One region of the Streptomyces sp. NPDC102451 genome, then DNA from elsewhere that is predicted to be linked to it. Evidence: riboswitches for the same ligand, from Rfam matches in the RefSeq annotation. Region 1 holds a riboswitch; each other region holds the start of a gene.

Evidence for each region. Region 1 has a riboswitch for cyclic di-AMP ahead of ACIRD8_RS28925 (transglycosylase SLT domain-containing protein). Riboswitches for the same ligand answer to the same signal wherever they lie in the genome.
Region 2: another riboswitch for cyclic di-AMP. It lies ahead of ACIRD8_RS29980 (M23 family metallopeptidase); the one in region 1 lies ahead of ACIRD8_RS28925 (transglycosylase SLT domain-containing protein).
Region 3: another riboswitch for cyclic di-AMP. It lies ahead of ACIRD8_RS33320 (M23 family metallopeptidase); the one in region 1 lies ahead of ACIRD8_RS28925 (transglycosylase SLT domain-containing protein).
Region 4: another riboswitch for cyclic di-AMP. It lies ahead of ACIRD8_RS26665 (peptidoglycan DD-metalloendopeptidase family protein); the one in region 1 lies ahead of ACIRD8_RS28925 (transglycosylase SLT domain-containing protein).

What each region holds. Positions count from the first base shown of each region.
Region 1 is NZ_JBIWKD010000016.1:67,161-72,662, forward strand. It holds gene ACIRD8_RS28905 (heavy metal translocating P-type ATPase) at 1-1,856, shown strand, start outside; gene ACIRD8_RS28910 (flavodoxin family protein) at 1,930-2,382, shown strand; gene ACIRD8_RS28915 (molybdopterin-binding protein) at 2,486-2,881, opposite strand; gene ACIRD8_RS28920 (hypothetical protein) at 3,076-3,306, opposite strand; cyclic di-AMP (ydaO/yuaA leader) riboswitch at 3,664-3,853, shown strand; gene ACIRD8_RS28925 (transglycosylase SLT domain-containing protein) at 3,858-4,709, shown strand; gene ACIRD8_RS28930 (hypothetical protein) at 4,957-5,502, shown strand, end outside.
Region 2 is NZ_JBIWKD010000017.1:121,851-127,352, forward strand. It holds gene ACIRD8_RS29970 (M16 family metallopeptidase) at 1-526, shown strand, start outside; gene ACIRD8_RS29975 (M16 family metallopeptidase) at 553-1,935, shown strand; cyclic di-AMP (ydaO/yuaA leader) riboswitch at 2,127-2,326, shown strand; gene ACIRD8_RS29980 (M23 family metallopeptidase) at 2,339-3,115, shown strand; gene ACIRD8_RS29985 (GntR family transcriptional regulator) at 3,339-4,037, shown strand; gene ACIRD8_RS29990 (HPr family phosphocarrier protein) at 4,210-4,491, opposite strand; gene ACIRD8_RS29995 (GNAT family N-acetyltransferase) at 4,706-5,502, shown strand, end outside.
Region 3 is NZ_JBIWKD010000022.1:93,510-99,011, forward strand. It holds gene ACIRD8_RS33300 (hypothetical protein) at 63-350, opposite strand; tRNA gene ACIRD8_RS33305 (tRNA-Met) at 565-638, shown strand; partial or broken gene ACIRD8_RS33310 (TipAS antibiotic-recognition domain-containing protein) at 700-822, shown strand; gene ACIRD8_RS33315 (PP2C family protein-serine/threonine phosphatase) at 963-2,114, shown strand; cyclic di-AMP (ydaO/yuaA leader) riboswitch at 2,348-2,500, shown strand; gene ACIRD8_RS33320 (M23 family metallopeptidase) at 2,512-3,552, shown strand; gene ACIRD8_RS33325 (aldo/keto reductase) at 3,756-4,700, shown strand; gene ACIRD8_RS33330 (PrsW family intramembrane metalloprotease) at 4,705-5,502, opposite strand, start outside.
Region 4 is NZ_JBIWKD010000013.1:211,959-217,460, reverse strand. It holds gene ACIRD8_RS26680 (helix-turn-helix domain-containing protein) at 1-61, shown strand, start outside; gene ACIRD8_RS26675 (DUF6126 family protein) at 134-307, shown strand; gene ACIRD8_RS26670 (tyrosine-protein phosphatase) at 317-1,141, opposite strand; cyclic di-AMP (ydaO/yuaA leader) riboswitch at 1,544-1,715, shown strand; gene ACIRD8_RS26665 (peptidoglycan DD-metalloendopeptidase family protein) at 1,721-2,635, shown strand; gene ACIRD8_RS26660 (SGNH/GDSL hydrolase family protein) at 2,812-3,639, shown strand; partial or broken gene ACIRD8_RS26655 (radical SAM protein) at 3,662-4,075, opposite strand; gene ACIRD8_RS26650 (TetR/AcrR family transcriptional regulator) at 4,119-4,730, opposite strand; gene ACIRD8_RS26645 (Glu/Leu/Phe/Val dehydrogenase dimerization domain-containing protein) at 4,786-5,502, opposite strand, start outside.

The DNA.
Region 1 (5,502 bases):
TGGCCGCCCCGGTCGTCACGTACGCGGCCTGGCCGTTCCACCGTGCCGCCTGGACCAACGCCCGGCACGGCGCGGCCACGATGGACACCCTGATCTCGGTCGGCACGTCCGCCGCGTTCCTCTGGTCGCTGTGGGCGCTCTTCTTCGGGACGGCGGGGATGCCGGGCATGACGCATCCCTTCGAGTTCACGATCAGCCGGGGCGACGGGGCGGGGAACATCTACCTGGAGGCCGCCGCCGGAGTCACGGCCTTCATCCTGGCCGGCCGGTACTTCGAGGTCCGTTCCAAGCGCAAGGCCGGCGCGGCCCTCAAGGCGCTCATGGAGCTGGGCGCCAAGGAGGTCACCGTGGTGCGCGAGGGCCGTGAGGTCACCCTGCCCACGTCAGGTCTGCGCGTGGGGGACCGCTTCCTGGTCCGCCCCGGCGAGAAGATCGCCACGGACGGGACCGTGATCGAGGGCTCCTCCGCCGTCGACGTCTCGATGCTCACCGGCGAGTCCGTGCCCGTCGAGGTCTCCGCCGGGGACTCCGTCACCGGGGCGACCCTCAACGCCGGCGGCCGCCTGGTCGTCGAGGCCACCAGGGTCGGCGCCGACACCCAGCTGGCCCGGATGGCCGCGCTCGTGGAAGAGGCCCAGAGCGGCAAGGCCGCCGTCCAGCGCCTGGCCGACAGGATCTCCGCGGTGTTCGTCCCGGTCGTCATCGGCCTGGCGCTCGCCACACTCGGCTTCTGGCTCGGTTCGGGCGCCGGACTCACCGCGGCCTTCACCGCCGCCGTCGCCGTACTGATCATCGCCTGCCCCTGCGCGCTGGGGCTGGCCACGCCCACCGCCCTGCTGGTCGGCACCGGACGCGGGGCCCAGCTCGGCATCCTGATCAAGGGTCCTGAGGTCCTGGAGAACACCCGCAGGGCCGACACGATCCTCCTCGACAAGACGGGCACCGTCACCACGGGCCGGATGACCCTGCTGAAGGTCCACGCCTCCGGGACCACGGATGAGGCCGAAGTGCTGAGGCTGGCAGGCGCGTTGGAGCACTCCTCCGAACACCCGATCGCCCGGGCCGTGGCCGAGGGGGCCGCCGCGAAGGTGGGCGCGCTGCCCGCGCCCGAGGACTTCGCCAACGTCCCCGGGCTCGGTGTCCAGGGCATCGTCGAGGGCCACGCGGTGCTCGTCGGCCGCGAGAAGCTGCTGGCCGAGTGGGCCATCGGGCTCCCCGACGAGCTCAGGGAGGCGAAGGACCTGGCCGAGAGGAGCGGGCGCACCGTGATCGCGGTCGCCTGGGACGGCGAGGCACGCGCGGTCCTGGAGGTCGCCGACGCGGTCAAGGAGACCAGCGCCGAAGCGGTCCGGCGGCTGCGTGCCCTCGGACTGACGCCCGTCCTGCTGACCGGCGACAACAAGGCGGTCGCCGAGTCCGTCGCGGCCGAGGTCGGCATCGACCAGGTCATCGCCGAGGTCATGCCGCAGGACAAGGCCGAGGTCGTCAGGAAGCTCCAGGCGGAGGGGCGCACCGTCGCCATGGTCGGCGACGGGGTCAACGACGCCGCGGCGCTCGCCCAGGCCGACCTGGGACTGTCCATGGGGACGGGCACGGACGCCGCGATCGAGGCCGGTGACCTGACGCTCGTACGGGGGGACCTGAGGGTGGCCGCCGACGCGATCCGCCTCTCCCGCAGGACGCTGGGCACGATCCGCTCGAACCTCTTCTGGGCCTTCGCCTACAACGTGGCGGCCCTCCCGCTCGCCGCGGCAGGCCTGCTCAACCCCATGATCGCGGGAGCGGCGATGGCCTTCTCGTCGGTCTTCGTCGTCGGCAACAGCCTCCGTCTGCGCGGTTTCCGGGCCGTCGAGTGAGCCTGCGCGCCTGCCGGGGAGCCCGGGTTCCCCGGCAGGGCGAGGGCTCCGGTGAGCGGGTAGGTTCGGTGGCGTGGCCACTCTGCTGATCGTGCATCACACGCCCTCGCCCAACTGCCAGGCGCTGTTCGAAGCGGTGCTCTCCGGCGCGACGACGGAGGACATCGAAGGCGTACGGGTCGTGCGGCGGGCAGCCCTCTCCGCCACGGCGTCCGACGTACTGGCGGCCGACGGCTATCTGCTCGGCACACCGGCGAACCTCGGATACATGTCCGGCGCCCTGAAGCACTTCTTCGACCAGGTCTACTACCCGTGCCTGGACGGGACGAAGGGCCGGCCCTTCGGCTACTACGTGCACGGCGGCAACGACGTCACCGGCGCCGTACGGGGCATCGAGACGATCACGACGGGCCTCGGATGGCGCCGTGCGGCCGACGCCGTGACCGTCACCGGTGAGCCGGGCAAGGCGGATACCGAGGCGTGCTGGGAGCTGGGGGCGACCCTCGCCGCCGGACTGATGGAGTGACGACCCGCCAGGCAGCCGGAACGAGGCGCGCCCGGCAGCCCCGGCACCGCCCGCACGGCAGCCCCGGCACGGCGCGCCCGGATGCCCGGCGGTGGGTGCCGCGTCAGGCGCGGTCGATGTGCACGCTGGTCGACTTCACGCGGGCCGTGGCCTGCATGCCGACCTCCAGCCCCAGCTCCTCCACGGCTTCCCGGGTCAGGAGCGAGACGAGGCGGTGCGGGCCGGCCTGGATGTCGACCTGGGCCGCTACGTCACCGAGCTTCACCGCGGTGACGATGCCCGGGAAGGCGTTGCGCGCCGAGGTGTAGGAGACCTCCTCGTCGCCGGGCCCGCTCTGGCCCACCTCGATCGAGAACGCCGCCAGATCGCGGCCGTCGATGAGGCGGCGTCCGCCCTCGTCGCGATGGGTCGCGACCCGGCCGGCGTCCGCCCAGCGCCGGGCGGTGTCAGGGCTGACTCCGAGGAGGCGCGCGGCCTGCCCGATGGTGTAGGTCTGCATGCGTCCCATGCTAGAGGCTGCTCTTGCATATGCAAGGTTTACTCGCAGAATTCCTCGCATGTGCGAACCCCTGGAGGGGTGGCGGCGTTCCACTCCGGGATGAGGCCGATCCCCGGCCGGACGCGGAACGCACGGCGGCCGCCCTGGTCGCCGCCGTGCGGGGCGGCGACCGTCCTGATGTCCTCCTGGTCCGCTCAGCGCGGCCTCCAGGTGAGCTTGCCGCCTCCCACCCATCGGATGACGGCCGGGTCGTCGAGGTCGTGGACCCGAATGCCGGCCGCCGCGGCGGCGATCAGGACGTCCGTCATGTCGGTCGCGCCTCCGATCACCGCTCCGTCGATCTCCACGATGCGGAAGGGCGGGTCCCCGGGCTGAACGGGCAGGACGGTGATCCGGGGGGCCGAGGCGTGAGGGCTTTCAGTCATGGGCGGATCGGTTCCACGCGGATGCCCTCGGTATGCCAGGCGGCATGATCTGTGAGTCGTATGCCCGGTTTGCGGTGCTTTTATTAAATTAATCCCGTAATCCATAAAAGGCCATTTCATGTGACCTGGGGCCTTCGCTCGGGAGCAAATCGCCCGAATCGGACTCCGTGACCAGCGTCACCTTATGCGCCCCAGACGCGGGGGTGCGGCAGTCGGTTCCCTTCTGTGCCAAGAGGAGTGGCGGGCGCGATGTGGGGTGGATTACATGAATTCCAAAGAATTGATCTTGCGAATGAATTGTGATCAACGAACCAGGCTTGTTCCTTTCCCTATTTCTCGCCTACGGTCACCATCACTCCGGGCGGAACGCCGAATCCTGCCGCCGTCCGGTGACCTCACCGACCAGTTCTCGTACGGCAGGAGCGGGGGACCCAAGTAAGCGCCGATCCGGTTTCCGGAGCGGCTCGGGGTGAAGTCGCATTCGCATGCGGCCGGGCATCTCCAGCCCGAACCCGACAGCTCACTTCGCAGGCGACGGAGAGGAATTCAGCATGCCCGAGAATGGTAAGCACCGTCGTTTCAGGACCAGTTCGCTGACCCGCGGCATCATCGCCGTGAGCACGGGCGGAGCCGCCCTGGCCCTCCCCGTGATCGGCGCCACCAGTGCCTTCGCCGCCCCGGCCCAGCCGGTCGCCGTCGAAAAGGCCGCAACGTCGACTGCCGTGCCCGGCAAGGGAATTGCCGCGCAGAAGTCGAAGTCCGCCACGTATTCCGTGGTCGTGGGTGACACCCTCGCGAAGATCGCGCGGGAGCATTCCGTGAGCGGTGGCTGGAAGGCGCTGTACGAGGGCAACGAGAAGGTCGTCGGTGGAAACCCCGACCTGATTCACCCCGGTCTCAAGCTGACCCTTGGCGGCAAGGCCGAGAACAAGTCCGCGGACAAGGCCGAATCCAAGGCCTCCTCCGACCGTGCCGAGCAGAGCGCCGACCGCGCCGACCGCTCGGAGCGCACGAGCACCACCGTCGCCGCTGAGGGTGCGCCCGCCGCCGAAGCCGCTCCCGCGGCCGAGCCGGTCTCGTACACGAACGACCTCGACGGCTGGATCAAGGAGTCGCTCGCCGTCATGGCCGAGCACGGCATCCCCGGCAGCTACGAGGGCATCCACCGCAACATCATCCGCGAGTCCGCGGGTGACCCGCAGGCCATCAACAACTGGGACATCAACGCGATCAACGGCGTCCCGTCGAAGGGCCTCCTGCAGGTCATCGACCCGACCTTCCAGGCCTACCACGTGCCCGGTACGTCGATGGACAGCTACGACCCGGTCGCCAACATCACGGCCGCGTGCAACTACGCCGCGGACAAGTACGGCTCCATCGACAATGTCTTCGGCGCCTACTGAGTCCTGCCGAGGCGGGACCACTGACACACGGGTGTGTGTGACAGAGGGACAGAAGTGACGGGTGGTGCGGGTTCGGCGGAACCCGCACCACCCGTCGTCCGTTTTCCGGAGCCACCCGTGTCCTGGGTCCCCATGTCCGGAGCCACCCGTGTCCGGAGGCCCCGGACCGCGCTGTCACGGCCGCCGACAGGCGGGGCGGAGACCGGTTGACTGGTCTCGTACAGGTTCGTCGTCCATACTGCCCGCCGTGGAGCAGCGCATAGATTCGAACACCAAGCCCGAGTTCGCCGCGGGGACAGACCCGGCGTACATCCCCGGCCTGACGGCCCCTGCCCCCGCGCGGACGGAGGCGGAGGAGGCGGCGCCCCAGGGGTCCCTGGAGCCACAGGAGCCCGAGGTGGCCGATGCGGTCCCGGAGGCCGACGTCACGGACGCGCCCGCCGAGGAGGCGGCCGAGGGGCCCGTGGACGGTTCCACGGCGGCCGGGGGCGACGACACGGCCCCGGACGACGGAGCGGCCCCCGGAGCCGTGGGCGGGAGCGCCGACGCCGAGGACGGCCCCGTCTTCGAGGTCAGCGACCGGCGCGGGTCCATCAGGGTGGACGCCGAGGGCGTCCGCTTCACGCTCGACGACCAGGAGGCCGAGTTCGACTGGTCCGAGATCGGCGCGGTCGAGGTCAGGACCGGCCGCTTCGGCCGCCGGTTCACCGTGACCGTCCACCTGTCGAGCCGCCGGTGGTTCAACGCCGAGGTCGAGGCAGGGGCCCGCAGCGACCTCAAGACGTGGACCGCG
Region 2 (5,502 bases), on a different contig from region 1:
GTGCGACGCCGCGGACCTGGCGCTGACCGTGCTCGGCGGCGGCGAGTCGTCGCGTCTGCACAACCGGCTGGTGCGCCGCGACCGTACGGCCGTGGACGCCGGATTCGGGCTGCTCAGGCTGTCCGGCGCGCCGTCGCTGGGCTGGCTGGACGTCAAGACGTCCGGTGGTGTCGAGGTGCCGCAGATCGAAGCGGCCGTCGACGAGGAGCTGGCCCGCTTCGCCGAGGAGGGCCCCACTCCGGAGGAGATGGAGCGCGCCCAGGCGCAGTTGGAGCGCGAGTGGCTGGACCGACTCGGCACGGTCGCGGGCCGCGCGGACGAACTCTGCCGGTACGCCGTCCTGTTCGGCGACCCGCAGCTCGCCCTGACCGCGGTGGGCCGGGTGCTCGACGTGACGGCCGACGAGGTCAAGGCCGCCGCCCGGGCGCACCTGCGCCCCGACAACCGTGCGGTCCTGGTCTACGAGCCGGTCGAACCGGCCGACGAGACCGAGGGCACCGACGCGCCCGAGGGGGCCGACAAGTGACCGACGCCGCCGTGACTGGAGTAGCGATGGAGTACCACCCGCAGCCGACCGCCGGCGAGGCCAGGCCCTGGGCCTTCCCCGCGCCCGAGCGCGGCGCCCTGCCCAACGGGCTGACCGTGCTGCGCTGCCACCGGCCCGGCCAGCAGGTCGTCGCCGTGGAGATCTTCCTCGACGCCCCGCTGGACGCCGAGCCCGAGGGCCTGGACGGTGTGGCCACGATCATGGCCCGCGCGCTGTCCGAGGGCACGGACAAGCGCTCCGCGGAGGAGTTCGCCGCCGAGCTGGAGCGGTGCGGTGCCACGCTGGGCGCCCACGCGGACCACCCCGGTGTCCGCGTCTCCCTGGAGGTCCCGGCCTCCCGGCTGGCCAAGGCCCTCGGCCTGGTCGCCGAGGCGCTGCGGGCCCCGGCCTTCTCGGAGAGCGAGATCGAGCGTCTGGTGGGCAACCGCCTCGACGAGATCCCCCACGAGCAGGCCAACCCCGCCATGCGGGCCGCCAAGCAGCTCTCCAAGGAGCTCTTCCCCGCCACCGCACGGATGTCGCGCCCGCGCAGGGGCACCGAGGAGACCGTCGGGCGGATCGACGCCGCCGCCGTACGCGCCTTCTACGACGCCCATGTCCGCCCGTCCACGGCGACCGCGGTCGTCGTCGGGGACCTCACCGGGGTGGACCTGGACGCGCTGCTCTCCGACACCGTCGGGGACTGGTCGGGCAACGCGGGCCAGGCCCGGCCCGTCCCCCCGATCACCGCGGACGACTCCGGTCGTGTGGTCATCGTGAACCGTCCCGGCGCCGTGCAGACGCAGCTGCTGATCGGCCGGATCGGCGCGGACCGGCACGACAGCGTGTGGCCCGCCCAGGTCCTCGGCACCTACTGCCTGGGAGGCACCCTCACCTCCCGGCTGGACCGCGTGCTGCGCGAGGAGAAGGGCTACACCTACGGCGTCCGGGCCTTCGGACAGGTGCTGCGCTCGACGGCGCCCGGCTCCTCCGCGGGGGCGACCGGCGCTGCGATGCTCGCCATCAGCGGTTCCGTGGACACGGAGTCGACCGGCCCCGCGCTCGACGACCTCTGGAAGGTCCTGCGCACCCTGGCGGCCGAGGGGCTCACCGACGCCGAGCGCGAGACCGCCGTGCAGAACCTCGTGGGCGTGGCCCCGCTGAAGTACGAGACGGCGGCCTCCGTCGCGGGCACCCTGGCCGACCAGGTGGAGCAGCACCTGCCGGACGACTACCAGGCCGAGCTGTACGCGCGCCTGGCCGCGACCGGCACGGTCGAGGCGACCGCCGCCGTGGTCAACGCGTTCCCGGTCGACCGGCTGGTCACCGTGCTGGTCGGGGACGCCGCGCAGATCAAGGAGCCCGTGGAGGCACTCGGCATCGGCGAGGTGTCGGTCGTCAACGGCTGACGGAACGGGACATGACGGACCCCGGCGGGGGCACTCCCGCCGGGGTTCTGTCATTTGTCCGTTTTGAAAAGAAGGTTGGCATTCGTCCTGTGGGATGGGTGACAAAAGGTCCTTTCCGTTTGGCGGGGCCGAGGGGCGCGCTCTAGCGTCGGCTCGGCTGTCCGCCGGACGAATGCCGCATCCGCGGCGCCGGACAGTCATCGCCGAGTCCCCGTCAGGCGCGAGCCTGGGGAGCCGGGGACCCATGAAGTCCCTGGGGTGAATCGGATCCCTGCACCTCGTCGAGGGCCCAGTGATCCGTAGGAGACCTTCCTGCTCCGAACCCTCCCCCAAGGCCTAAAGGGCCAGGGGGCGCCCCCTGCTAACCCGGTAGGCGAGAAGGAAGGAAAGGACCAGCCCCTCCATGGCGTTCATCCGTGCCACCGGGAAGCACCGTGCCCCGAGCCGCCTGACGCGCAGGAGCGCCAAGGTCGCCGGCGTCGCCACCCTGGCCGCCACCGGCGTCATCGGTGCCACTGCCTCCCCGGCCCTCGCCGCGGATTCCGAGGCCGTCACCGCCACCGGACTGACCCAGACCGTCGCCCTCGACACCACCCTCGCCGCCCAGATCGAGGCCCAGGCGAAGGCACAGAAGCACCAGGCCGACGTCGCCGCGAAGGCCGCGGCCAAGGCGAAGGCGAAGGCCGAGGCCAAGCGCAAGGCGGAGGCCCGTGCCAAGGAGACCCGCGAGGAGAAGGCGCGCGCCGCCCGCGCCGCCGAGCGCGCCCGGCTGAACTCCTTCCACCTCCCGGTCGCCGGCTCCCACGTGACCACCGGCTACAAGTCCGGCGGCGCGCTCTGGTCCTCCGGCAGCCACTCCGGCGTGGACTTCCAGGCGGCGTCCGGCACCTCCGTCGTCGCGGTCGGCGCCGGCACGGTCGTCGAGGCCGGCTGGGGCGGCGCGTACGGCAACAACATCGTGCTCCGGATGAAGGACGGCACGTACACCCAGTACGGCCATCTCTCCTCGATCGGCGTCTCCGTCGGCCAGAGCGTCGGCTCGGGCGAGCGGATAGGCCTCTCCGGCTCGACCGGCAACTCCACCGGTCCGCACCTGCACTTCGAGGCCCGGACCACCCCCGAGTACGGCTCGGACATGGACCCCGTCGCCTACCTCCGCGCCCACGGCGTCCAGGTCTGACCCCACGCCGCACCACAGCGCTCCGACGAAGGCCCCGGCACCCGCCGGGGCCTTCGCCGCGTTCGGGGGCGGACGCGCGACGAAGCCCCCGCGGAAGTGCTCCCTGGCCAAAAGATATCCATGGATTCCACCCCGCCATCGGAAATTCCGGCCGGTTGCAATAGAGTCACAGAACAGGCGTCGATCGGCCGCGTTTCGCGGGGATTAAGGCGGAGGTTCGGACATGCGCATTCCCGCGCATTCGGTATGCACGGCAATCCGTGACGACATCGTCTCCGGTGTCTTCGAACGCGGCAGCCGCCTCACCGAGGAGGTGCTCGCGCGTCGCTACGGCGTCTCCCGCGTCCCCGTGCGCGAGGCGCTGCGCACCCTGGAGTCCGAGGGGTTCGTCGTCACGCGCCGGCACGCCGGCGCCTGTGTCGCCGAGCCCACGGAGCAGGAGGCCGCCGACCTCCTGGAGATCCGCATGCTCCTGGAGCCCCTCGGGGCGGCCCGCGCGGCCCAGCGGCGCACCGAGGCGCACCTCAAGGTGCTCCGCGGCCTGGTCAGGCTGGGTCAGGAGCGTGTGCGCCGGGGCGAGGGGGAGGATCTGCGCTCCCTGGGCGGCTGGTTCCACGAGACGCTGGCGCAGGCCTCCGGCAGCCCCGCGCTGATCGCGCTGCTGACCCAGCTCCGGCACAAGATCGCCTGGATGTACGCCGTCGAGCAGCCCGCCCGTCCCGCGGACTCCTGGGCCGAGCACGGCGCTCTCGTCGACGCCGTGGCGCGCCGCGACCCGGAGCGGGCCAGGGCGCTCGCCACCCAGCACGCCGAGCGGGCCACCGCGGCGCACCGGCTGCGACGCCCTCCCGTCCACACGCCGGGCGCGGCCCGGGTGAGGACTTCGCAACACCCCGTAAACACCGCGGGTGTCCGTCATTAACAATTGCGCCGTATACAAAGAGGGCCGTTATCGCAGGGCTTTATTTCTGCTGCCCTGAATCGGATTTTCCGGGGCTCCGGCCGCCCCGTACGGGAAACGGAAAAAGCCGCGGCTCCCGGTGGGGATGCCGCGGCTTTTCCGCAGAAAGAAATCCGGTTCGAAGTGGCCGGAATCAGACGGTCTCCGGGAGCTCCTCGAGCCCCTCGGTGACCAGCTTCGCCAGACGGTCCAGGGCGGCCTCGGCGTTGTCCGCCTCGGACGCGAGCACGATCTCCTCGCCGCCCTGGGCACCCAGGCCGAGCACCGCGAGCATGGAGGCGGCGTTCACCGGGTTGCCGTCCGCCTTGGCGATCGTCACGGGGACGCCGGAGGCCGTGGCGGCACGGACGAAGATGGAAGCGGGGCGGGCGTGCAGGCCCTCGGCCCAACCGACGTTGACGCGGCGCTCAGCCATGGTTCTGCCCTTCACGTATCAATGGGTTGTCTAGACCAGTCTCTCATGCAGTGCGGCATCGCTGTGCCCGGCGTCGCCGCCGGCCGTCCACCGCCCGCCGGCCCCCTCAGCGTGCCCCTGCCGCGACCCCGCCGCGACCGGTGCCCCCACGGCCTCCCGCCCGGTTCGGCCCGGGTTCGGGCCGAACGAAAAGCCCGAGCCGTAGGCTTTGCCCATGGAGCCCACTCCGGAGCAGAGTCCGCATCACGCGTACCCCGACCACTGGGAGGCGGACGTGGTGCTCCGTGACGGTGGCACCGCGCGGATCAGGCCCATCACCACGGACGACGCCGAGCGGCTGGTCAGCTTCTACGAGCAGGTGTCCGACGAGTCGAAGTACTACCGCTTCTTCGCCCCGTATCCGCGTCTCTCCGCCCGTGACGTCCACCGCTTCACCCATCACGACTACGTCGACCGGGTGGGACTGGCGGTGACGATCGGCGGCGAGTTCATCGCCACCGTCCGATTCGACCGGATCGACGGGCAGGGCCGGCCCGCCTCGGCACCCGCGGACGAGGCCGAGGTCGCCTTCCTCGTGCAGGACGCCCACCAGGGCCGCGGTGTGGCCTCCGCCCTCCTCGAACACATCGCGGCGGTGGCCAGGGAGCGGGGGATCCGCCGCTTCGCCGCGGAGGTGCTGCCCGCCAACAACAAGATGATCAAGGTGTTCCGGGACGCCGGGTTCACCCAGCAGCGCAGCTTCGAGGAAGGCTCCGTCCACCTCACCCTCGACCTCGAACCGACGGCCGAGTCCCTCGCCGTCCAGCGCGCCCGTGAACAGCGGGCCGAAGCGCGCTCCGTCCAGCGCCTGCTGGCCCCCGGGTCCGTCGCCGTCATCGGCGTCGGCCGGGCCCCCGGCGGCGTCGGCCGGTCGGTGCTGCGGAACCTCCTGGCCTCGGGCTTCACCGGACGCACGTACGCCGTGAACACGTCCTTCGCCGCCGGTACGGACACGGTCGAAGGGGTGCCCGC
Region 3 (5,502 bases), on a different contig from region 1:
GCCCCGGAGGTCGTGCAATCGCTGGGCGCCGTGCACCCACGGGAGGGGCACGGCGCCGGAACTCACTCCTGCGGTGCGGCCGGGGTGCTGCTCGGCGCGGGCCCGCCCCTGTCCCGGCGCAGATGCACCATGAGCCCGATGAACCCGGCCGCGAATCCGCTGAACAAGCCGGACACCCCGTGGTTGAGCGCGTTGGCCGGGGCGCTGCCGGGCACGCCGACGAGCAGGTAGTTGATGGCGGCGCTGAACACCGAGCCGAAGGCGGCGCCGATCAGCCCGCTGACGAGGGACGTACGCAGGGGTGACGGCGCGGACGGGGAGACCGGGGCGGGTCTGTGTGATGCGGACATGGTGGGAGGCCCTCCAGACAGGCGGTGCGCGAGATCGGGGGGTGCGGCAACACCCTTGGGCAACCGGCCGGGCCTGACAACGTCGCGGTACGCAGCCTGAGTTGGCGCAGCCGGTCGAGGCCGAGAGGTTTCCTTGCCGGCGGCGTGCGAGGGGAGCGGGACCAGGAGTGGTCGGAGCGCCCTCCCGGATGGCGTAGAGTTGCAATCACAACGGCGCGGGGTGGAGCAGCTCGGTAGCTCGCTGGGCTCATAACCCAGAGGTCGCAGGTTCAAATCCTGTCCCCGCTACTAAAGACTGAGGCCCGGATCCTTTCGAGGATCCGGGCCTCTGTCGTATGCGCCGGCCCGGCTGCGGCGGCGGTACGTCGCGGATCCGCGCCTCGGGAGGAACTACGATCGCTGCGGGGACGGAACCGCCGTCTTCGTACGGGACGCACTGACGATCTACGCGCGGCACCGGCTCTCCGACTGACCACCGGACGGCGGGACCTGCGGCGCGCTCCTCCCTTCGGCCGATGGGGATTCGCCGTTCGGCGCGGCTCCGGCCGGCCTGGGCGGGGCGCGGTACCGTCCGCACCCGTGGGTGGAGCGGGCAGGAGTGCACACGTGGGGATGCGGGACGGACGCCGGGGGAGCGCTGACGGGAGCGACCGTTCCCGGTGGTTCGTGCGCGTGCTGCCCGCCCTGATGATCTGCGTCGGTGTGATCTTCGACCTCGTGACGCCGACCGAGGTCACCGCCGTGCCGCTCTTCGCCGCCGCTCCGCTGATCGCCGCCCCGTTCTTCTCGCTGGCCAGCACCGTCCGCATCGGGGTGACCGCGATCCTCGTGGTGCTCGCCATCCGGATCTCCGACGGCGCGCTGGGCCGGATCGTGCCGATCACCGACCTGTTCACGCTGGTCACCGTTGCCGCGCTCTCCCTCGTCATCAACCGGGTCGTGCGCCGCAGGAACGAGCAGCTGGCCTCGGCCAGGTTCGTCGCGGAGACCGCGATGCGCGCGGTGCTCCCGACGCCCGAGGACCGGATCGGCGGGCTGCTGGTCGCGGCGCGGTACGAGGCGGCCCAGGCGGACGAGTTCGTCGGCGGAGACCTGTACGCCGTCGCGGACACGCCGTTCGGGGTGCGCCTGGTCCTCGGGGACGTACGGGGCAAGGGGCTGGACGCCGTGGCGGCGGTGGCCGTCGTGATCGGCGCGTTCCGGGAGGCCGCCGAGCAGGAGCTGTCGCTGGAGGGGGTGGTCCAGCGGCTGGAGCGGGCGCTGGCCCGTGAGGGATCGCGGCGGGGCGGGCTCGACTCCATGGAGGGGTTCGTCACCGCCGTCCTCGCGGAGATCCCGTCCGGCTCGGACACCCTGCGGATCGTCAACCGCGGGCACCCCGAGCCGCTCGTGCTGCACCAGGACGGGGCGCTGGACGTGCTGGCGCCGACGGTGCCCGCCCTGCCGCTCGGGATGGGGCTGGGGGTGTGGCCGGACCGGGCGGACGAGTGGGCGCTGCCGGCCGGGTCGATGTTCCTGGCGTTCACCGACGGGCTGTCCGAGGCGCGGGACGCGAAGGGCGCCTTCTACGACCCGGCGGCCCGGCTGCGCGGCCGGATCTTCCCGGGGCCCGAAGAACTGCTGTCCGCGCTCACCGACGACGTACGGCTGCACACCGGAGGCCGGTCGACGGACGACCTGGCGCTCCTCGCGGTGGGCCGTCCGGCGCGGGGTCAGCAGGAGCGGCGGACGACGGTGAAGATCGTGGGGCGGGACCGTGGATGACCGGTCGCGACTTTCGGTAGTCGAAAGACCTCGCTCCGCATAACATTTGACGCAACGTCAGAAACTGCTGGCCGGATAAGTGGCACTCAACTCGCCCGTTTGCGCCCGTTTGACCCCTGAAAGTCCAGGCCAGGGCCATGACTGATCTATGGGAACAGCTTGGAATCGGACCCGGGTGTCTATTAACGTTCGATAACGCAGCGCGGTTGTACCCGCCGTCGCAAGAGACGGCACCGTGCGCAGCGCCGAATTCCGCAAGGGAACCGGGGAACCACCTACATGGGGTGAATCGGACACCTGTGTCTCGTGAGAGGCAGAGGCGCCCGTAGGAGACCTTCCTGCTCCGAACCCGTCAGCTAACCCGGTAGGCGAGAAGGAAGGAAAGGAGTGCGCCCACGTGGCGTCCAATCAGCCTGCCCCCGAGGCCCCGTCATCCTTCAGGACCGACAGTCTCGGTGATGAGGACAGGACCTGGGAGGAATGGAACCCCACCGAGGAGTCCATCCGTCCCGTACGCGGCCGGCACCGCGTTGCGAAGCAGCGGGGTCTCGCCCGTAGCTCCACCGTCCTCGGCGTCGGCGTCATCGCGGCCGTCGGAGCGGGTGGCATGGCCACCGCCCAGAGCAAGCCGCCGGTCTCCATTTCTCTTCCCGATTCCATCGCGGACAATCTCCCCGACGCCAAGTCCCTTCCCGGCGTGGGCGCGTTCATGTCCGGCGATTCCGACTCGGACCACGAGACGGTCGCCGCGTCCTCCCCGCTGACCAGCGCCGGCATCACCGCCGCCGAGGCCGAGCAGGGCACCACGGACGCCGGCGAGGCGCTCCGCGCCCGCATCCTCCAGCAGGCCGAGCAGCAGCAGGCCGGAGCCGACGCCGAGGCCAAGGCCGCGGAGGAGCAGGCGGCGGCCGAGGCCGCCGCGGCCGAGGCGGCGAAGCAGCAGAGCGACGCCGAGGCGAAGGCCGCCGCGAAGAAGAAGGCGGCCGAAGAGGCGGCGAAGAAGAAGGCCGAGGCCGAGCGCCTCGCCAAGCTCGCCGCCAGCTACGCCGTCCCGACCTCCTCGTACACCATCACCTCGACCTTCGGTCAGGCCGGTTCGATGTGGTCGTCCGGCTACCACACCGGGCTGGACTTCGCGGCCCCGACCGGCACCCCGGTCAAGGCCGTGCACAGCGGCACCGTGAAGTCGGCCGGCTGGTCCGGCTCGTACGGCTACCGCACGGTCCTGGAGCTCGATGACGGCACGGAGATCTGGTACTGCCACCAGTCCTCGATGGACGTCACCGCCGGACAGAAGGTCACCACGGGCGACACCATCGGCCGTGTCGGCGCCACCGGCAACGTGACGGGCCCGCATCTCCACCTGGAGGTCCACACCGCGGACGGCTCGGGCGTCGACCCGATGAGCTGGCTGCGCGGCAAGGGCCTCACCATCTGAGGGCTGCCCCCCTCGGACCCCGGCGCACCGGAACCCCGGCGGCCCTGACGCACGACCCCCCGACGTCAGGGCCGCCGGTCTGTCCGCAACCGGGCGGCCCCTGGAACTCGGCCCCTGGAACTCGGCGCCAGGACCTCGGCGCCAGGGCCCGGCGTGGCCCGCGTACCGGAATAGTCGGTTCAGCCGGCTGGTTGTCCCCGGGTATGACATCTCTGCGCCCGCTCGGTTCATCGAGCCTCCAGGTCTTCCCCCTCGCCCTCGGCGGCAACGTCTTCGGCTGGACGGCCGACGAGGACCGCTCCTTCGCCGTCCTCGACGCGTACGTGGCGGCCGGCGGCAACTTCGTCGACACCGCCGACGCCTACTCCGCCTGGGTCCCGGGCAACGAGGGCGGCGAGTCGGAGACCATCATCGGCAAGTGGCTGGCGGCCCGTTCCCGCCGCGACGATGTCGTCATCGCCACCAAGGTCGGATCCCATCCCGCGTACAAGGGGCTCTCGCCGGCCACCATCAAGGGGGCGGCGGAGGCGTCGCTGCGCCGGCTCGGCACCGACCACATCGACCTCTACTACACACACTTCGACGACGAGAGCGTCCCGGTCGAGGAGATCGTCACCGCGCTCGACCAGCTGGTCAAGGCCGGTACGGTGCGGGAGATCGCCGCCTCCAACATCAGCCCCGAGCGGCTCCGGGCCTCCCTGGACTTCTCCGAGCGCGAGGGCCTGGCCCGTTACGTCGCACTGCAGCCGCACTACAACCTCGTCTCGCGCGACACCTACGAGGGCGCGCTCCAGGACACGGCGGCCGGTGCCGGTCTCGCGGCCGTCCCGTACTTCGCACTCGCCTCGGGCTTCCTCACCGGCAAGTACCGGCCGGGGGCGTCGGTCGAGAGCGCACGGGCCGAGGGCGCGGGCAAGCACCTGGAGACCGAGCGCGGGCGCAGGGTGCTCACGGCGCTCGACAGGATCGCCCAGGAGCACGACGCGGAGATCGCCACGGTCGCCCTCGCCTGGCTGGCCTCGCGGCCGACCGTGACGGCACCGATCGCCTCCGCGCGTACGGTCGAGCAGCTGCCCGCGCTGATGGCGGTGGCCGGACTGCGGCTGACCGAGCAGGAACTGGCGGAACTGACCGAGGCGTCCGCCTGACGTCCTAGAGGGGCCCGCCGTCATCCCGGTACGGGTTGTGGCCGCCGTAGTGCCGGTGCGGTGCGGGGAGGTGCTGCGGGGGCAGGCCGCCGTAAGGGAGCTGACGGGGGATCGGGGGCGGCACCGGCAGGCGGGTGCGTATGCGGCCCGTCGCGTGGGCCGCGTACGTCAGGGCGGGCGCCGCGACCTCCCGGCGGTGCCACAGGTGGTGCAGCAACTCCTGCTCGCGCAGGGCGAAGTCCGGGCCGGCGCCGTCGTGGCGGGCCCTCCGGCGCAGCATGGCCAGGGAGGTCGCGAACGACTCGTACTCCGCGACGGCGCGGGCCGCGGCCCTGCCCCGGGCGGGGTCCGGGTGGCTGTTCCAGTGCCTGGCCATGTCGCGGGCCATGCCCCGCGCCCGCATCGAGGCCAGCGCGAGCGGCTCGGCAGGGGTCAGCCAGCCGGCCGCCGCGTACACCGGCAGTTCGGTGGAGAGCGTGCGCAGCTCCCGCTGGCGCGCCCAGATCGCCAGCCAGGTCACGAGCCCGAAGCACGGCACCATGAACGCGCCGTACACCGCGTAGAAGCCGTACGGTCCGAGGGCCGACGAGCCGTTCCACAGGGCGTGCATGCCCATGGCGAGGGTGAGTCCGAGCAGGGGCAGCAGGACCCGGCGCACGCGGTGGCGCGAACCGCCGAGCGCCGCGATGCCGAAGCCGATGCCGGAGAGCACGGTGAACAACGGGTGGGCGAACGGCGACATGACCACGCGGACGAAGAACGTCCCCACCGTCACGGAGGCGAAGCCAGTGGTCCCGAGCTG
Region 4 (5,502 bases), on a different contig from region 1:
CACGCTGCTGCAGAGCCCGGCCGCCGAGCTGTGCCTGGGCAGCGGCATGCACCGGCTCTGATCCCGCACGCCCCCCCCACGCACACCCTTCGCCCCTGCCCCCCGGTCCGAGCGGCCGGAAGAGAGGACTGTCATGTCCGATTCGGAGCACTACGACCCGCTCACCCCGCGCAGGCCGAAGAGTGCGGACACACAGGAGCGGCGGATGCCCCGCGGCGTCGTGATCCGGCTCTTCGCCTACCTGGTGGCCGGACACGTCGTCGCGGGCTTCCTCTACCTCCTCTTCACCGTGGCCGGCAAAGGCTGACCGACGGCGTCACGCGCCTTCGACGAGGCGCTCACGCAGCTTCGCGCGGGTCTCGTGGCTGATCTTCAGCCCTTCCAGGAAATAGCGGTCCGCGCTGCCCCAGATCTCGTCGATGGTGTCGAGCGCCGCGGTGAGGTACTCGGCGCGGGCACCGAAGAGCGGATTGAGCAGTTCCATCACCTCGTCGGACATTCCCACCGGCGAGGTGTCGCTGCGCCGCACCTTGTAGCGGCGGTGCGCGTCGTTCGACTTGAGGTAGTCGGCCTCGATGGCCTCCTTCTCGACACCGACCGCGAGCAGCGAGACCGCGACCGAAAGGCCGGCCCGGTCCTTGCCCGCCGCACAGTGCATCAGCGCCGGCACGCTGTCCTCGGCCAGCGCGTGCAGTACGCGGCTGTGTTCGGCGGTGCGGTCCTTGATGATCGAACGGTACGAGGCGACCATCCTCGCCGTTCCCTTGCCGTCGGCCAGGATCGAGCGCAACTGCTGGATGTTCCCGTCGCGCACCAGCCGCCAGAACTCCGCGCCGTCCGCCGGGTCGGAGAGAGGAATGCTGACATTCCGGACGCCGGGCAGCTCCACGTCGAGACCGTCGAGCTTGTGGTCGGCCGCATTGCGGAAGTCGAAGATCGTGTGCAGGCCGAGTCCGGAGAGGAAGGCTGCGTCGGACTCGGTGGCGTGGGCGAGGTGACCGCTGCGGTAGAGGCGCCCGTACCGCACGGTGCGGCCGTCGGCGGTCGGAAGCCCGCCGACGTCACGGAAGTTGCGGACACCGGACAGGTCGACGTCCGTCGGCTCGGGGCCGGCCGGCGGGACCTCTGGCAGCTGCGTCACAAGGGCTCCTGGGGGTGTCGGGCGTCGGCGCCGCTCGCCGACGGGGCACGCCCGCGACGATACGACATAGCTGCATCGCGCAGCCGTCCCGGTCGCCGTGGCCCCGGTCTCCCTCATGGGGCGAAGGTCGCGCCATGTCCGTATTGGTGCATTTAGCAGAACACGCCCCGCTTGTACGGGAGATGGTGTGAGTGAGGTGAGCGGGATCATATCCGTGACGGTGTGTGGCGAGGATGCCGAGGGGTATTCCTGACGCCGCGCGGAAAGCCAAGATCGGTAATCCACGGAGTGTGACGGTAATTCCGCACCGGAATTGAAGCGTGGATTCCGCTTCACAATCCGTGGCTTGTTCGCGGCGTCCCGGCTCGCTTACGGTCACGGTCAATCCGGACGGAACGCCTAATCCTGCCGCCGCCCGGAATCCGCAACGACTCACGTGTGGCAGGAGCGGGGGAACCAGGTAGGCCGCCGGCCGGAGGGATCCGGTACGGCTAGGGGTCAAGTCGCGCACAGTGCGGCCGGGCATCTCCAGTCCGAACCCGACAGCTCACCTCGCAGGCGCCGGAGAGGAAAAGCCCCATGCCCGCAAAAGGCAAGCACCGTCGTACGAAGACCGGCCCGATCTCCCGAGGCGTCCTTGCCGCGGGGACCGGCGGCGCCGTACTCGCCCTCCCGCTGATCGGCGCCACCGGCGCCAACGCGGCCGAGCAGGCCGCACCGGCCTCCACGTCCGCCGCCGCGCACGGCGCCCCCGCCTCCGCGGCGAAGAGTGCCCCGAAGACCTACTCCGTGGTCTCCGGCGACTACCTGGTGAAGATAGCGGCCGACCAGAAGGTCAAGGGCGGCTGGCAGAAGCTGTACCAGGACAACCGTGACGTCGTCGGCGAGAACCCGAGCCTGATCCGGCCGGGCCTGAAGCTGACCATCGGCGCCAAGGCATCCGGCTCCGCCGACGCCACGCCCTCCAAGTCGGCCCCGTCGGCCGCGAAGAAGGCCGCTCCGGCCGAGAAGACGGCTGCTCCCGTCAAGGAGGCGGCTGCTCCGGCCGAGGAGACCGCCGACTCCGGCGCCTCCGAGAGCAACACCTCGGGCTGGACCACCCCGGTCGAGAACCCCAACGTCACCACCCAGTACCGCGCCTCGGGCGCCAGCTGGTCCAGCGGCTACCACACCGGCTCCGACTTCCAGGCGGCCTCAGGCACCAGCGTCCGGTCCATCGGCGAGGGCACCGTGGTCTCCGCCGGCTGGAGCGGCTCGTACGGCAACGAGGTCGTCATCCAGCACAGCGACGGCATGTACTCCCAGTACGCGCACCTGTCCTCGCTCGAGGTCTCGGCCGGCCAGACCGTCACCGGCGGCCAGCAGATCGGCCTCTCCGGCACCACCGGCAACTCCACCGGCCCGCACCTCCACTTCGAGGTCCGGACCGGCCCGAGCTACGGCTCGGACGTCGACCCGATCGCCTACCTGCGTTCGCACGGCGTCTCCATCTGAGACACACCACCCGAGGGTCCCATCTCGGACTGAAGGAGAGGGGCGGTGCGCAGCGGCGCACCGCCCCTCTCCTTATTCCGGCTTTACCAAAAACTGACCGGGTGGTCTTTCTCACCACCCGTCAACCCCTTATTACGGTCGCGTAGGTCACAATCGAAGGTGCAAGATAAGCCCTTGTGGCAGACGATTCGAGAAACAAAACACGAGGCATCATCGGGTCGTACGCAGCGATTGGCGACAGCTTCACCGAGGGCGTCGGAGACCCCGGCCCCGGAGGCACGCTCGTCGGCTGGGCCGACCGGTTCGCGGTCCTCCTGGCGGACCAGCTCCCGGTCCCTGATGCGGTGGTCGCCCCCGCGGACGACATGCACGGGAACTTCCGGTACGCCAATCTCGCCGTACGCGGACGCCTCCTCGACCAGATAGTCGAGGAACAGGTCCCCCGCGCCAAGGAGCTGGCACCTGATCTGGTGAGCTTCTGCGCGGGCGGCAACGACATCCTCCGTCCCGGTTCCGACCCGGACGACGTGGCCGAACGCTTCGAGCGTGCGGTCGCCGACCTGACCCAGGCGGTCGGCACCGTCATGGTCACCACCGGCTTCGACACGCGTGGCATCCCCGTGCTCAAGCATCTGCGGGGCAAGATCGCCATGTACACCGCGCATGTCCGGTCCATCGCCGATCGCTACGACTGCCCGGTGCTGGACCTGTGGTCCCTGCGGTCCGTGCAGGACCGGCGGGCCTGGGACAACGACCGGCTGCACCTCTCGGCGGAGGGGCACACCCGGGTCGCCCTGCGCGCCGCCCAGGTCCTCGGCCTCGAGGTGCCGGCCGACCCCGACCAGGTGTGGCCCCCGCAGGTACAGCGCGGAGCGCTCGAGGTCCGGCGCGACGACATCCAGTGGGCGCGCGAATACCTCGTCCCGTGGATCGGCCGCCGGCTGCGCGGGGAGTCCTCCGGGGACCACGTCGAGGCCAAGCGCCCCGACCTGCTGCCGCTCTGACCACCCCACCGCTGACCTTTCGTCAGGGGCCGGCCAGGGGGAGCTGACGCCGGGCCGGGCCCGGGGAGGCGAGCCCGTCCGATGCGGATACCCGCACCGGACGGGCGGGTATCCGCTCCAGCACGCCGCCCGCGAAGACGTCGTACAACGGCAGTGTCTCCAGGTGCACATAGCCGATGTGGCAGTCGCACACCGCGAGCGGGCAGCCGCGGGGGCCGAGCGCGCTCCGGTAGCTGCCGTCGTAGAGGTTGCCCAGCTCGGCACGGACGAAATGACAGCGGCGCACCGTCCCGTCGCCGTCCACCGAGACGACCGACTCGCCGGTCCGGCAGGGCAGCCCCGCCGAGCGGTGCGGATGCCTGCTGTACGGGAACAGCGGGTCCAGAGCCGTCCAGCGGTCCGCCTGCTCGTCCGTGTAGGTGTGCCCCTCGGCGGCCAGACCTGACGGACCGATGCGCCGGCTGCACGCCCCCGGTCTCTCAGGCGGTCAGGGCCTCGTGGTCGATGCCGAGTTCGCGGGCGAGCGCTTCCTCGGTCCACTGCAGCATCGTGGCCCGGGAGAGCGGACCCACGTACGACGTCATCTGGACGGCCAGCCCGTCGAGGAGGGCCGTCAGCCGCCAGGCCACCGACATCGGATCCTCGCAGTGGAACTCACCCGCCGCGGCACCCTCCTCGATCACCTCGGCCAGCTCGGCCTTCCACTGCTGGTCGAGGTCTCCGGCGACCTCGCGCAGCACCGGATCACGCAGGGAGGACGCCCAGCCCTCGATCCACAGCCGCCAGCCCTTGGCCTGACCCGTCGGGGCGTACCAGCGAACGGCGGACCGCAGCCGCCGGACCGCGCTCGTACGCCGGGTGAGCAGCTTGCGCAGATGGGCGAGATCGGCCTCCGCCGCGTAGGCGAACGCGGCGGCCACCAGTTTCTCCTTGGACGAGAAGTGGTAGAGCACCAGAGCGTTGCTCACCCCGAGAACGGCGGCCACATCGGCGATCCGGACCGCGGACACGCCCCGGACCTCGATCTGCTCGACGGCGGCGCGCAGGAGCTCCTCACGTCGCTCCGCCACACTCAGCCGTACTCTCGCCACGCGGTCACCCTAACGAACGCGCCGGTCCGGGCATCCGGCCCCCGTGCCTGGCGGGCTACCTGTACCAGCCGAACCGCTCCGCCATCACCGGCAGACGGTCCGCGGCGAGCGCGTGCGCAGCCGCCCGCGGGGTGCAGCCGTCCGTCGCGGCCCGCCGCAGGACACGGTCCATGAGGGCGCGCATCGAACTGCGGGTGTGCCCGAACGCCTCGTCCGCGTCGGGCCCGATGTCCCCGAACAGCGTCCACCACCACCACGCGTTCGTGGCGGAGTTGACGACCACGTCGGGCAGCACCGTGATTCCGCGCTCGGCGAGCAGCGACTCCGCTTCCGGGAGCACCGGCATGTTCGCCGCCTCGACCACCCAACGGGCTCTGACGGAGGCCTGGTTCACGGCGTCGACGGCGTACGACACGGCGGCCGGAACGAGTACTTCCGCGTCGGCGGACAGCCAGGCGTCGGCCGGCAGTTCCCGGTCCCCGTCCCGCAGCGCCCCGCGGTCCACCGTCCCGTGTGCGTCCCGGGCGGCCAGCAGCGCCTCGACGTCCAGGCCGGCGGGATTGGCGATCGTGCCCTTGATGTCGGCGACCGCGACGACCGCAAGACCCGCCCGGGAGAGGAAACGTGCCGTCGCCCCGCCCATGGTGCCGAGCCCCTGGAGGGAGACCCGTGCGCCGTCGTGCGCCACACCCGCCCGGTCGAGGGCGGTGAGCGCGCACTCAGCGACCCCGAAGCCGCCGACCAGCTCGTCCAGCCCGATCCCGTCCACCGT